3 regions of the Paenibacillus sp. FSL L8-0638 genome follow, and region 2 is predicted to be linked to each of the others. Evidence: riboswitches for the same ligand, from Rfam matches in the RefSeq annotation. Region 2 holds a riboswitch; each other region holds the start of a gene.

Evidence for each region. A riboswitch is a leader RNA that binds a small molecule or an ion and turns the genes downstream of it on or off. The one in region 2 is predicted to bind glycine.
Region 1: linked by a shared signal. The riboswitch ahead of sdaAB (L-serine ammonia-lyase, iron-sulfur-dependent subunit beta) and the one ahead of MKY35_RS20190 (sodium:alanine symporter family protein) in region 2 are both predicted to bind glycine.
Region 3: linked by a shared signal. The riboswitch ahead of gcvT (glycine cleavage system aminomethyltransferase GcvT) and the one ahead of MKY35_RS20190 (sodium:alanine symporter family protein) in region 2 are both predicted to bind glycine.

The regions. Positions count from the first base shown of each region.
Region 1 is NZ_CP151960.1:430,527-434,757, forward strand. Features, by position in the region: gene MKY35_RS01905 (Ig-like domain-containing protein) at 1-200, shown strand, start outside; gene sdaAA (L-serine ammonia-lyase, iron-sulfur-dependent, subunit alpha) at 361-1,260, opposite strand; gene sdaAB (L-serine ammonia-lyase, iron-sulfur-dependent subunit beta) at 1,250-1,939, opposite strand; glycine riboswitch at 2,062-2,155, opposite strand; gene MKY35_RS01920 (DUF6359 domain-containing protein) at 2,482-4,071, shown strand.
Region 2 is NZ_CP151960.1:4,561,967-4,566,197, reverse strand. Features, by position in the region: gene MKY35_RS20200 (LacI family DNA-binding transcriptional regulator) at 1-699, opposite strand, end outside; partial or broken gene MKY35_RS20195 (family 1 glycosylhydrolase) at 944-1,393, shown strand; glycine riboswitch at 1,562-1,638, shown strand; glycine riboswitch at 1,657-1,751, shown strand; gene MKY35_RS20190 (sodium:alanine symporter family protein) at 1,911-3,329, shown strand; gene MKY35_RS20185 (iron-containing alcohol dehydrogenase) at 3,387-4,231, opposite strand, start outside.
Region 3 is NZ_CP151960.1:4,344,357-4,348,587, reverse strand. Features, by position in the region: gene gcvPA (aminomethyl-transferring glycine dehydrogenase subunit GcvPA) at 1-903, opposite strand, end outside; gene gcvT (glycine cleavage system aminomethyltransferase GcvT) at 1,031-2,131, opposite strand; glycine riboswitch at 2,308-2,499, opposite strand; gene gcvH (glycine cleavage system protein GcvH) at 2,801-3,193, shown strand; gene MKY35_RS19360 (PTS mannitol transporter subunit IICB) at 3,621-4,231, shown strand, end outside.

The DNA.
Region 1 (4,231 bases), 1.8 Mb from region 2:
AGCTGGCTAAGGTTACGGCTACAGCCACGTATAAGGATGAGTCGGAGAAGGATGTTTCCAAACCGGCTGTCTGGTCCTCGTCCAGAATTATTGTGGCGACCGTCAAAGACGGTAACATTAAGGCACAGGGCAAGGGCAAAGCAGTAATTACTGTGAAATATGCAGGTAAAATGACGAAGATACAGGTAACCGTTCAGTAATCTGTAACCCGACTAAAAAGAAAAAGAGCAAGCATACGTCCAGCGACGATATGCTTGCTCTTTTCTTTATAAGGGCGAATTCTCTTTCCCTAGGACAATGTAGGGGGGAGGTAGTCGCCTTGTTTTATAGAGGTAAAGTAATTGGTTTAAAGCTTAGAAATTACGACTTATTCTTCTTGATTGATGCGTTGCGTGTAAGTGATTCGGTCAAACGCTTGCCGGTCGGCGTCTGAGCCAAGCCGCCTTTGGCGGTCTCGCGGTGCTTCGACGGCATCGCGCTGCCGACTTCAAGCATCACGTCAATGACTTCGTCAGACGGAATAGCGCTGCGCACACCCGCCAAAGCCATGTCCGCTGCGGCAAGCGCAGTCACGGCTCCCAGGCCGTTGCGCACGATGCACGGAATCTCCACGAGTCCGGCGACGGGGTCGCAGATTAGGCCGAGCGTGTTCTTAAGAGCGAGGCCTACGGCGTGAACAGCCTGTTCAGGCGTACCACCGCGCAGCTCGACCATAGCACCAGCGGCCATCCCGATGGCTGAGCCAATCTCAGCCTGACAGCCTCCCTCCGCGCCAGAAATGAAAGAGTTGTTGGCGATCACGTAGCCAATGGCTCCAGCGGCGAACAGGCCGTTCACCATATGCTCATCATCCCAGCCGAACCGCTCCTGTGCACTGATGAACACACCAGGGATAACCCCACATGAGCCTGCGGTAGGCGTGGCGACAATGCGACCCATGGATGCATTAACCTCCGACACGGAGAGGGCATAAGCCATGGCGAGCGCGGAGGCATCACCGGAGCAGGTTTCCCCTGACCGCAGATACTCCGCTAGGCGCTTGCCGTCTCCGCCCGTCAATCCACTGCGGGATACGGTGTCTTGTGTCTGACCGCGATGAACGGCTTCCTTCATGACTTCATAATAATCAGACATTTGGCGAAAGATTTCTTCCTCCGTTGTATTCGTTTCTTGTACCTGCTCTTGAATCATCAAGCGGCCAATCGTGGTGGATTCTTCAGCGCATAAAGCGCTGATTTCATGCAGATGGCTAAACCGCATCGGATTCAGCTCCTTTTTTCAAATTAATCATCTTAATTTCATACATATGAGGTAAAGAACGCAGTTCTGAAATCAGTTCAGCTGGAGCAGAACTGTCCGTTTCAATGGCGGTGAGTGCTTCACCATCCCGGCCTTTGCGATCTACGTGCATATAGGCAATGTTAATGTGGGCCGCGCCCAGCGCTGAAGTTATTGCGCCCAATGTACCGGGCTTATCCGAGTGGAGAAGCACCAGCGTAGGCAGCTCCCCGGTCAGATTGACCCGGAATTCGTTGAGTTGCTGGACATGGATGCTGCCGCCGCCGATGGAGGAGCCCAGCAGTGTGCGCTGATCCTCGCCCTTCCACAACTCGAAACAGACGGTGTTCGGATGAGGAGCGGGGAGTCCACTGACGGCGAATTCCACGGCCATCCCGGCTTGCTCAGCCCATTGCTCGGCATCCGGAATCCGATGATCGTCCGTATCGTAATTAAGCAGTCCTGCGATGAGCGCCAGATCTGTACCGTGTCCTTTATACGTATCGGCAAAGGAGCCGTACAGTGTCATACGGGCACGGTCAGGCTGCGCCCCGAGCCAGTGCCGGGCAACGCGTGCTAGTCGCACCGCGCCTGCGGTGTGTGAACTGGAAGGTCCGGTCATGGCCGGGCCGATAATAGAAAATACATCTTTGAAACGCATGGTGTGGCCCCCTGTATGTTCTAATACTATACTATATGGTATTTCCGCGTCTTTGCGCGGTTATGACGGTTCCTAATGCTGACGCACAATGTGAGCACAAAAAAGGACAGGATAAGGAAGTTTCCCTTATCTCTGTCCTCGTTACCTGAGAGTTTCGTGCGGTGTTCTTACCGCCTTACCCCTTGGGTGGCTTGCGCTCTCTCCAGAGTTGCGTCAGATGACGATACATGGACCTGAGAGATTATCCGCCAGCCGGGTGCTGGCGTCTTGCTCCTTCGGTGCCGCCAGAGTGTAAGCCCCCTGGACAGACTCTCCCGTCATCTTCATTCGCGTATACCGTTCTACATGTCTTTCTTAGCGTAATGTATGACGTGCTCGGTGTCAATCACAGGGTTTAATTTTTACATAAACAGGTGCATTTCCAATAAAAAAGATTAAAGTTTACATAATTATGGATGAAATCAGGAAGGAATTAGAAGATTGGCGGCTAATCTGATAGAGGACAAGTACATTTATGGAAATCATAGGAGGGATATTGACGTATGGTAAAAGGCTTGCGGTTCACAGGTTCACGCTTAAAAGGGATGCTGCATCTAGCAGCGATCGCATCACTGCTGATCGGGATCTTCGTTCCGTTCGGTCAGGTCAAGGCAGAGGGAGCATTGACAGTAGCCGAAGCACTTCAGGGCCAAAGCAGTGGAGGTACGGTGACGGTAGAAGGTTATATCGTCGGACATGCTACCGGATCGAAAACGGCTAACTTTTCTTCTCCGTTTGCGAATGATTTTAACGTACTGATTGCTGACCAGGCTAATGAACGTAGCACTTCTAATCTATTGGATGTACAGCTGACATCCGCGTACAGAGGGCAATTTGGACTGTCAGGCCATCCTGAGCTGATCGGCAGCAAAATTCGTGTGACGGGTACACTTGGCGCCTACAATAATTTTGGTGGAGTGAAAAGCCCAAGCGCTGTTGAACTGGTGAGCGGAAGCGAGCCGGGGGAACCAGGTGAACCTGGCAACCCGGGTCAACCTGGTGCTACACTGCCGGATGGAAAAGGCAAAAAGGTGCTGTTCGATAATACGCACGCACAGACCGCTGGTGCAGCAGATTGGGTCATTGAAGGCGCCTTCTCCGACTTTGCCAATGGACTGCGTAATGTAGGCTTTACGGTAGACCCATTAAATCGTCCTATTCCTTTTACTTATGGAGAGCAGGCCATAACATATGATAAGCTGCGCCAATATGATGTGTTCATTATTGGTGAAGCGAATGTTGCCTTTAAGGCATCCGAGCAGGCTGCCCTGCTGCAATACGTGAATAGCGGAGGGAGCGTCTTCTTCATCTCCGATCATTATAATGCAGATCGTAACAAAAACCGTTGGGATTCCTCCGAGGTTATGAATGGCTACCGTCGTGGAGCCTATACTAATCCGGCCAAAGGCATGACTGCAGAAGAAGCTGCATCACCGGCAATGCAAGGATTAACAAGCTCCGATTGGCTGGCGGCCAACTTTGGCGTTCGTTTCCGTTACAATGCGCTCGGTGATGTGAATGCTACCGACATTGTAGCCGCAGATCAATCTTTCGGTATTACCAAGGGTGTGCGCTCGATTGCCATGCATGCAGGATCTACGCTGGCTATTATTGATCCCACCAAGGCTAAAGGCATTGCTTATATCCCTTCAGGCACGAAAAAATGGGGGAATGCGGTAGATCAGGGTGTTTATAACGGCGGGGGCCGTGCGGAAGGACCTTATGCCGCTATCTCCAAGGTAGGCCAAGGCAAGGCGGCATTCATCGGTGATTCTTCCCCTGTAGAAGATGCTACACCGAAATATGTGCGTGAGGAAAACGGACAGTCGAAGAAGACATATGATGGCTTCAAAGAAGTGGATGATTCCACCTTCCTGGTGCAAACGGTTCAATGGCTTGCATGGAAGCAGGACTACACGAAATTGTCTGATGTGGCAGGTTTGACTCTGGATCAACCAACGAAGCTTCTGCCATTCGAGGAACCAGCGGCTTCCACGGAACCGCAACCTGAGCCTTGGTCTGCTCCGGCAGCAGGCTACAAATGGTACGATCCTAGAACATTCAAGTCTGGCTCCTATGGAGCGGCTTCGTAAATTATATTGTCAGGAGCTCAATGTGAGCTTGGGTTAGTTAGTCGTTTGATCCCTGCTGAGGGATCAGGCGACTTTTTTTGTGATGAAAATTAACCTGTGGTTGGTTATTTCATTACATTTTGTGCCAGAAAGGCCGCACTATTGCTGGATCATTGATTTT
Region 2 (4,231 bases):
CCCCCGATGCTGTAACAAATCCCGTACGACCTGTTCGCCATCACGGATATTATAAATTGAAGAGTGATTCCAGTGTTGCAACACTGGCAGATTGTGCTCACTCATGATCTGTTCATAGGCTCGTTGTCTGCTATGGGTATTGATGCTGCTCGGACGGCCAAAAGCATTGGCTATACGAGTATAGCCTTTTTGTATCAAATGCTTTAGTGCTAGCATGTAACCTTCATATTGATCCATTGCCACGGAGCGAATATCGGTATGCTCCATTCGTTGCCAGGCCACGATTGGGCCATATTTACAATAGGTACTCAAAAAATCAGTGTCATTCACGCAGGAAATGATGACCAGCGCGTCGACTCTTTTTCTTTTTAAATCTTCAAAAGCTTGAAGCTCTTTCTTTTTGTCTTCTCCCGAAGTATAAATAATGGTCTGGAATTCATATTGTCCGGCGATTTCTACAAAGCTGTCCAGAAAAGCAAGAACAATTTCATTAATCGTTGAAGTGATGATACCAATCTGAAGCGTCTGACCCTTGGATAGGGAAATGGCATTCCGATTAGGAACATAATCTAATTCCTGCATGATTTTCAAAATCTTAGCTCTTGTTTCATGACTGACATGGGGGGACTGATTTAATACTCTGGATACCGTAGCCTTAGAAAAGCCCGCCAGTTTTGCAATTTGATCAAGATTCGACATGGAGCTTCTCCTCACATAAGAAAAAATACTTGACATGAAACGCGTTACAACGATTAGGATGCTTATGAGGGCATTACGTCTATTTTAAAGCATCTGTCAATGCATTTCAAAGGAGAACGGTTACCGTTAGGTATGGATTCACATTTGCAGCATTTGATGGGATTACTTAGGCCAAAGTAAAAATCTTATATACGGAAAGAGGTCTTTATACCATGACGATGTATCGGCAGGTCCAGAAGGCGAGAAAGCAGCAGGAAACCTGATTGGTGGCGTGAAAAACCCGTATCTGCAGTCCTCCGACTGGGGATGGCAGATCGATCCGATCGGCCTGCGTGTTACACTGAATACGTTTTATGATCGCTATCAAAAGCCGCTGTTCATCGTGGAAAATGGCTTGGGTGCATATGATAAGGTGGAGGAAGATGGCTCTGTGCATGACACATATCGCATTGATTACTTGCGTCAGCATATTGCCCAAATGAAGGAAGCGATTGCCGACGGTGTTGATCTGATTGGTTACACCAGCTGGGGCCCTATCGACCTCGTGAGCATGTCTACTTCCGAAATGTCCAAGCGCTACGGATTTATTTACGTTGATCTGGATGATGACGGAAACGGAACGCTCAAACGCTCCAAAAAAGACTCTTTTAACTGGTATAAAAATGTGATAGCAACCAATGGTGAAGAATTGTAATTTCATATCGTCTCGGGCGGGTATAGCAGAGGACATCCTAAGGATGCGATCTGCTGTACCCGCTTTTTTGATAGACTCAATAATAATATTTCAGAGGGCTTCACAAACTTTTCACTTGTAATAAGCTGAAAGTTTTCTGTATAATGAATAAAAATTTCATATGTCTGGTTGATGTTTGCGGGAGATGGAACGAAAGTTCCGACCGAAGGGGCAAAACTCTCAGGTGCTTAGGCTGTTTACAGCCACAAGCGGGGACCGTAAACGGACAGAACTCTGGAGAGACCCTTAATTGGGCGCCGAAGGTGCACCGCAGAGAACATCTGCTTAAACTCTCAGGCAAAAGGACAGAGACGCGAATAACCTGTGACAGGGAATGCCCTAGGCTTTTTTATGAGCTATTAGAGGCAGAAACCTGCACATGATGGTTGTATTTTTTCGTGCCTTTAACCTCTCCAGGAGTCGAATCAGCTGATTTGACTCTTTTTTGTTTTCTAATATGCTGGAGGAGCGGGTTGAAATGAATTTGGTACATGTGTTAGAAGCGATTAGCAGTTGGATATGGGGGGCGCCTCTCATCATTCTTGTCATGGGAACGGGGTTGTGGCTGACCATACGTCTGAAAATGTTGCAGGTATTCCGCCTGCCCCTGGCGATCAAGCTGATCGGTAAGGCCCCGAATGAAGGCAGCGGGGATGTAAGTAGTTTTGCGGCTTTGAGTACGGCGCTAGCGGCTACAGTTGGCACAGGAAGTATTGTCGGCGTAGCGACAGCCATTAAGCTGGGCGGGCCGGGTGCCTTGTTCTGGATGGTCGTTGCAGCCTTTTTTGGGATGGCGACGAAATATGCGGAAGGTGTACTTGCAGTAAAATACCGGGTGAAGGATCGGAATGGACAATTTTCCGGCGGCCCGATGTATTATATTGAGAAAGGTCTAGGACGTCGTTTTAAACCGCTGGCGATGCTGTTTGCTTTTTCGGGCATGCTGGTAGCGTTGTTCGGGATTGGAACGTTTCCGCAGGTCAAAGCGATTGTATCTTCGACGGAAAACAGTTTTGGCGTTCCGCCCATTGTAACGGCATTGATTATAGCTATCCTTACTGGACTGGTTACTATTGGAGGACTCAAAAGCATTGCCAAGGTATCGACGAAGGTCGTTCCTTTTAAAACAGGCTTGTACGTACTGATCTGTCTCATCGTACTGATTCGGTTTGCTGACCAGCTTCCTGCCGCAATTGCGCTGGTGCTCCATTCGGCATTTTCAACTACATCTGCAACGGGCGGATTTGCCGGAGCTACGATTATGCTGGCGATGCGAAGTGGGGTAGCCAGAGGTATTTTTGCCAATGAGGCCGGATTGGGGAGCGCACCGATTGCAGCCGCAGCTGCCAAAACCAAATGGCCTGCGGAGCAAGGGCTGATTTCCATGACAGGCGTGTTTATTGATACGATGGTTATTTGTGTGATGACCGGGTTGACGCTACTGGTTAGCGGTGTATGGAGCGGGCCTACCGATGCGGGCCTGATGACTCAGCAAGCATTTTCCAGCGCATTCCCGCTGGGGGCAGAACTGCTCACAATTATTCTGATTATGTTCGCGTTCACCACCATGCTCGGCTGGAACTATTACGGGGAACGCTGTGTTGAATACTTACTTGGCGTCAAGTGGATTAAGCCATACCGTTATCTGTTCATTCTACTCGTTGGCGGGGGCGCGTTCATTAAACTGGATGCGATTTGGCTGCTGGCAGATATCTTTAACGCAATGATGGCTTTCCCGAACCTGATTGCACTGCTCGGCTTATCAGGAATTGTCGTTGCAGAAACCCGAACCTATATGGATTCTCTGAATTCTAGTAAGAAAAAGGGCATTCTTGCAGGTGCCAGTGTAGGGGCAGCTATCCAAGTAGAAGAAAAGGGACACACGGTTAATTCATAAATTTCAAAAGGGAGTGCCCTCAGCCATCACAGGCTTGAGGACACTCCCTTTTAATTGTTATAACGATGCGCGTAAAATAGCTAAAATATCTTCTTGATTCAGCTTTTTATAATTACCGAAGCCTCCATATTCCATTTCACGGGCTGCAATGGTTGCGATTTTTTCCAATTGCTCATCATTAATATTGTAATCGGCCAGGGTGGAAGGGGCACCGAGACTTGTCCAGAATGCACTAAGACGGTCAATACCCTCCAAAGCGATTTCTCTATCTGTTTTATCTACGGTGTCTAAGTCAAACATGCTGAGCATCAGCCGTTTCATGCGTGCAGCATCCTGATCCACCGTATGTCTCATCCAGTTGGGGAATAGGATCGCCAGACCGCCAGCATGAGGAATATCATATACAGCAGATAATGCATGTTCAATCGTATGCGAAGCCCAGTCCCCGAAGTAGCCCATTTGCAGTGTTCCGTTAAGAGCAATCGTTCCGGCATATAAAATCGTTTCGCGATGCTCGTAGTTGTGCAAATCCTCCAACAGCTTAGGTGCAGTTTCGATTACGGTTTGCAGCACGGAAAAGCACATACGATCTTGCAACGGTGTATTTTTTACATTGTGAAAATACTGTTCAAATACATGGCTCATCATATCCACCATGCCATATACCGTCTGATCACGTGGCACAGAGAAGGTGTTTTTTGGGTCCAGAATTGAGAATTTCGGATGCGTCACCGCGCTGCCCCATACGTATTTTTCGTTTGTTTCCCAGTTGGTGATAACAGAATCTGGATTCATTTCTGAACCGGTAGCGGCGAGTGTGAGGATGGTACCGAATGGCAGAGCCTGGGTAGGCATGTGCTTTTTGTTGATAATATCCCACACATCGCCGTCATATTCAGCCC
Region 3 (4,231 bases), 220 kb from region 2:
AGTGGTCTGACCCACAATACGGCCGGGGATACGGCGCATATGTGCCTGAGAAACGGCAAAGTATCCACAGGTCGGACCGCCGAGAGAAGAGGAGATGCCAAGTGGCTGCGCGTCTCCTACCACAATATCCGCGCCCTGTTTGCCGGGTGTCTCCAGCAAGCCAAGTGCCAGTGGGTTGGCACTGACGACCAAAAGACCTTTGTACGCATGGATGAGATCAGCCATCGGCTTCAGGTTTTCCACGGCTCCGAAAAAGTTGGGGCTTTGGACCAAAACAGCCGCGGTCTGTTCCGATACGGCCGCCGCTAACGCATCAGCATCCGTTACGCCGTCCGAACAGCCGATCTCCACGATGTCCAAATCCAATCCGCGTGCATAGGCTGCCAATACCTGACGTGCCTCCGGATGGACGGACCTTGATACGATAAGCTGTTTACGGCGGGTAGCTGCGGCGGACAGTGAGCCTGCTTCCGCCAGTGCAGTCGCTCCGTCGTACATGCTGGCATTAGCTACAGCCATGCCCGTCAATTCGCAAATATACGACTGAAATTCGAAAATGGCTTGTAGCTCGCCTTGGCTTACTTCCGGCTGATAGGGGGTGTAGGCTGTATAGAATTCCGAGCGTGAAATGATGTGCTGGATGACGGACGGAATATGATGATCATAAATTCCTGCGCCAAGGAAGCTGGCATGTGTGTCTGTATTGGCGTTGTGTCCGGCCAGATCGGCCAAGTGGCGGGTCAAGGCTTTCTCATCGAGTCGAGAAGAAAGAGGGAGTTCCCCTTGATATCGAATGGCCTCTGGAATGTCACTGAACAAATCATCAATGGATGATACACCGACCACACGCAGCATTTCGGTTTGATCCTGTTCAGTCATAGGGAGATAACGATGCTGCTTCATAGGTTCTGACTCCTTTCGAAAAGCAAAATTTTAAATCCGTAAATGAGCTAATAAAAAAGTGTGAGATGAGAAACCCGGAAGTTCATATCTGACATGTTTGCTTTATAGAAATGAAAAGAGTTTAAGATCAGCGTGGGCGCTTATAAAAGGGGGCTGCCACCACCTCGGCACGCAGGCGTTTGCCACGAATCTCAACCTCCAGCGGTGTGGAGAGGGCGCTAAAACGACTGTCCACCAAGGCGAGGCCCAGATTACGCTTCAAGGAGGGCGACTGAGTCCCCGTTGTGACCTCACCGATGTGTTGTCCTTCTGCGAATACCGGATAATGGGCGCGTGGGATACCGCGGTCCATCATTTCTAGCCCGATCAATTTACGAGGAACCCCTTGTTCTTTTTGACGCTGAAGTGCTTCTCTACCGATAAAATCTCCTTTATTCAGCTTGACGAAGAATCCTAGACCGGCTTCGAGTGGTGAAATCGTGGCAGATAACTCCTGCCCGTATAGCGGCAACCGTGCCTCAAAGCGTAGTGTATCCCGAGCACCAAGTCCAGCGGGAATCAGCCCATACGACTCACCGGAACGAAGCAAACCCTCCCATACGGCGGGTGCTTCCGCGGCAGGTACGTAAAATTCAAAACCGTCTTCGCCCGTATATCCGGTTCGTGAGACGAGTGCTTTTGCTCCGAACAATGGCACGTTCTCATGAAAGTGGAAAGATGCCAGATTCGTAATATCCGTATCTGCCACGGCTGCGGCAATACGTGCTGCTTCCGGTCCCTGCAATGCCAGCAATGCTATTGCATCAGACACATTCTCCATGTGAACGGATGCAGGCACATGACGAAGTAACCAATCCCAATCCTTATCAATGTTGGAGGCGTTCACAACGAGCATGTAGCGCTCCGGTCCTTTGCAGTAAACAAGCAGGTCGTCTACTACACCTCCATCGGGGTAACACAGGAGTGAATATTGTGCCTGACCTGGTTCCAACTGGCTGACATCATTCGTGGTCACCCTTTGTAGAAAAGCTTCGGCCTCTTTGCCTTCAACCAAAAACTCACCCATATGCGATACATCGAATAAACCCGCACGTTGCCGGACGGCCTCATGCTCCTTTTGAATGCCGCTAAACTGAACGGGGAGCTCCCAGCCTCCAAAGTCAATACAACGAACCCCAGACTGCGTCTCGTAGGACGAATATAGCGGTGTTTTTCGCAAATTAGTCATGTTTCCACTCCTATCCGGTTTAATCGGCTAAACAAAAAAGACAGGCCGAAAAAAACGTATAGACAGCAGTCTATACTCTTTTTTCAGCTCTGTCCTTGATACCAGAAAGTTACCCCGGTATGTACCGGGTTTCCTCTTGGGTGATCCGCTCCAATAGCGAATGCTCTCCAGAGATGCGTCCGGCAGAGGTCCTTTTGCCTGAGAGATTCACCTGCAATGCAGGCTTACTCCTTCGGCGCTACCTTCGGGATCAGCAGTATATTACCTGGCTTTGCAGATAACAACTTGATCCGATTCGCGTGCACAACTGTCTCACAAGCGGCAACAGCTATGCGAATCTTTTTGGCAGTCTCTCCCTCTGCGTTCATCCGCGTTTGCAGTTGTCGGGGTGTTTCCCAAAGTATTTGCTATAACCCATTAATACGCAAATTCATTCAAAATGTCAATAAAAATGTCATCAAAAACAATAGAACAAACATTTAATATATAAATAAGGATATGTAAGCGTTTGTTATAAATTATTATATTTTTATATAGAGCGCTATAGGAGGTGATATGAAGTATTTTTGTTAGTATTATTGACATGAGTGTTCTTATTGTCATAATCTTAACCTGTCTAATACAGGTGAGCAAATGTGATTTTATTCATATGGAAGTGAGGGGAACAGAATGGGTGAAGTGAAGCAGCAACTTTGGTATACAGACGAACATGAGTGGGTTCAGCGGACAGAGAATGGAACGGTGCGGATTGGTATTACAGACTTTGCACAGCATCAACTGGGTGATATTGTTTTTGTAGAATTACCTGAGGCGGGAGTAACGATTGAGCAGGGAGCGGAGATCGGTACGATTGAATCGGTGAAGACGGTATCCGACCTTTTTGCTCCGGTGACGGGAACCATATTAAAAGTGAATGAAGCGCTGGAAGGTACACCTGAGCTAGTGAATGAATCTCCTTATGACAAAGGTTGGATGGTCGAAGTAGAGATGGATAAAGATGTGGAGGAAGCATTGGGCAAACTACTGTCGGCGGATCAGTATGAGCAGTTGATTTCGGAGTAATAAATAGAGCAATGCAGCATGAAATAATAGCGTGTTATTCGGAATTTTATATTGATTTTTAATTGAATAAGAGCATCGTTAGTTTGCTCGATTTTTGTATAAAATAGTCGCTATGATTTGACGTAGCGGCTATTTTTTTGTCTTTTTTTTGCAAACGTAATTACGTGTGTTGTTCTGATATAGAGGGTTGTCCCCATATAGGAATCATACATAATCCAGCGCGGTTTTTCGACTAATTTCTATAGCTACAGGTCATATTAAGAAGAATTATGCAGGTATAATATCTTCCCGGATAATTTAAATTTAAATGTTGTCATCAACGTTCATGACGAAAGTACGTTTTCATTTCGTTGATGAAGATAGCGCTGTCATTTAGTATGAATTTTAAGAAAAGGTAGTGATGCTTACCTACAAGGAGGATTTGAATATGAGTACATTGGACGCAAAGCCAAGTTCAAAAGGAGGCACTCGTGTCGCCGTACAGCGTTTTGGCCGTTTTCTTAGCGGTATGGTTATGCCCAATATGGGAGCCTTTATTGCGTGGGGGTTGATTACGGCACTCTTTATTCCGACCGGATGGTTCCCGAACGAAGGTTTTGCACAGTTGGTTGATCCGATGAAAAATTATTTGTTGCCGCTGCTGATCGGTTATACAGGGGGCACGATGATTCACGGACAGCGTGGAGGTGTGATCGGTGCCATCATGACGATGGGTGTCATAGTAGGAGCCGATATCCCGATGTTCCTGGGCGCGATGGTAGCTGGTCCGCTGGCTGCGTGGATATTGAAGAAGTTCGACAAGGCCATTGAAGGCAAAGTCAGATCAGGCTTTGAAATGCTGGTCAATAATTTTTCGGCCGGGATTATCGGTGCCATTCTAGCACTGCTTGCCCATGTGGCGATCGGCCCGGTTGTACAAATGATCAGTCAAGTGTTGTCGGCAGGGGTACAGTTCCTCGTGAACGCGGGGCTATTGCCGCTTGTCAACCTCATTATTGAGCCCGGAAAAGTATTATTTTTAAACAACGCGCTGAATCA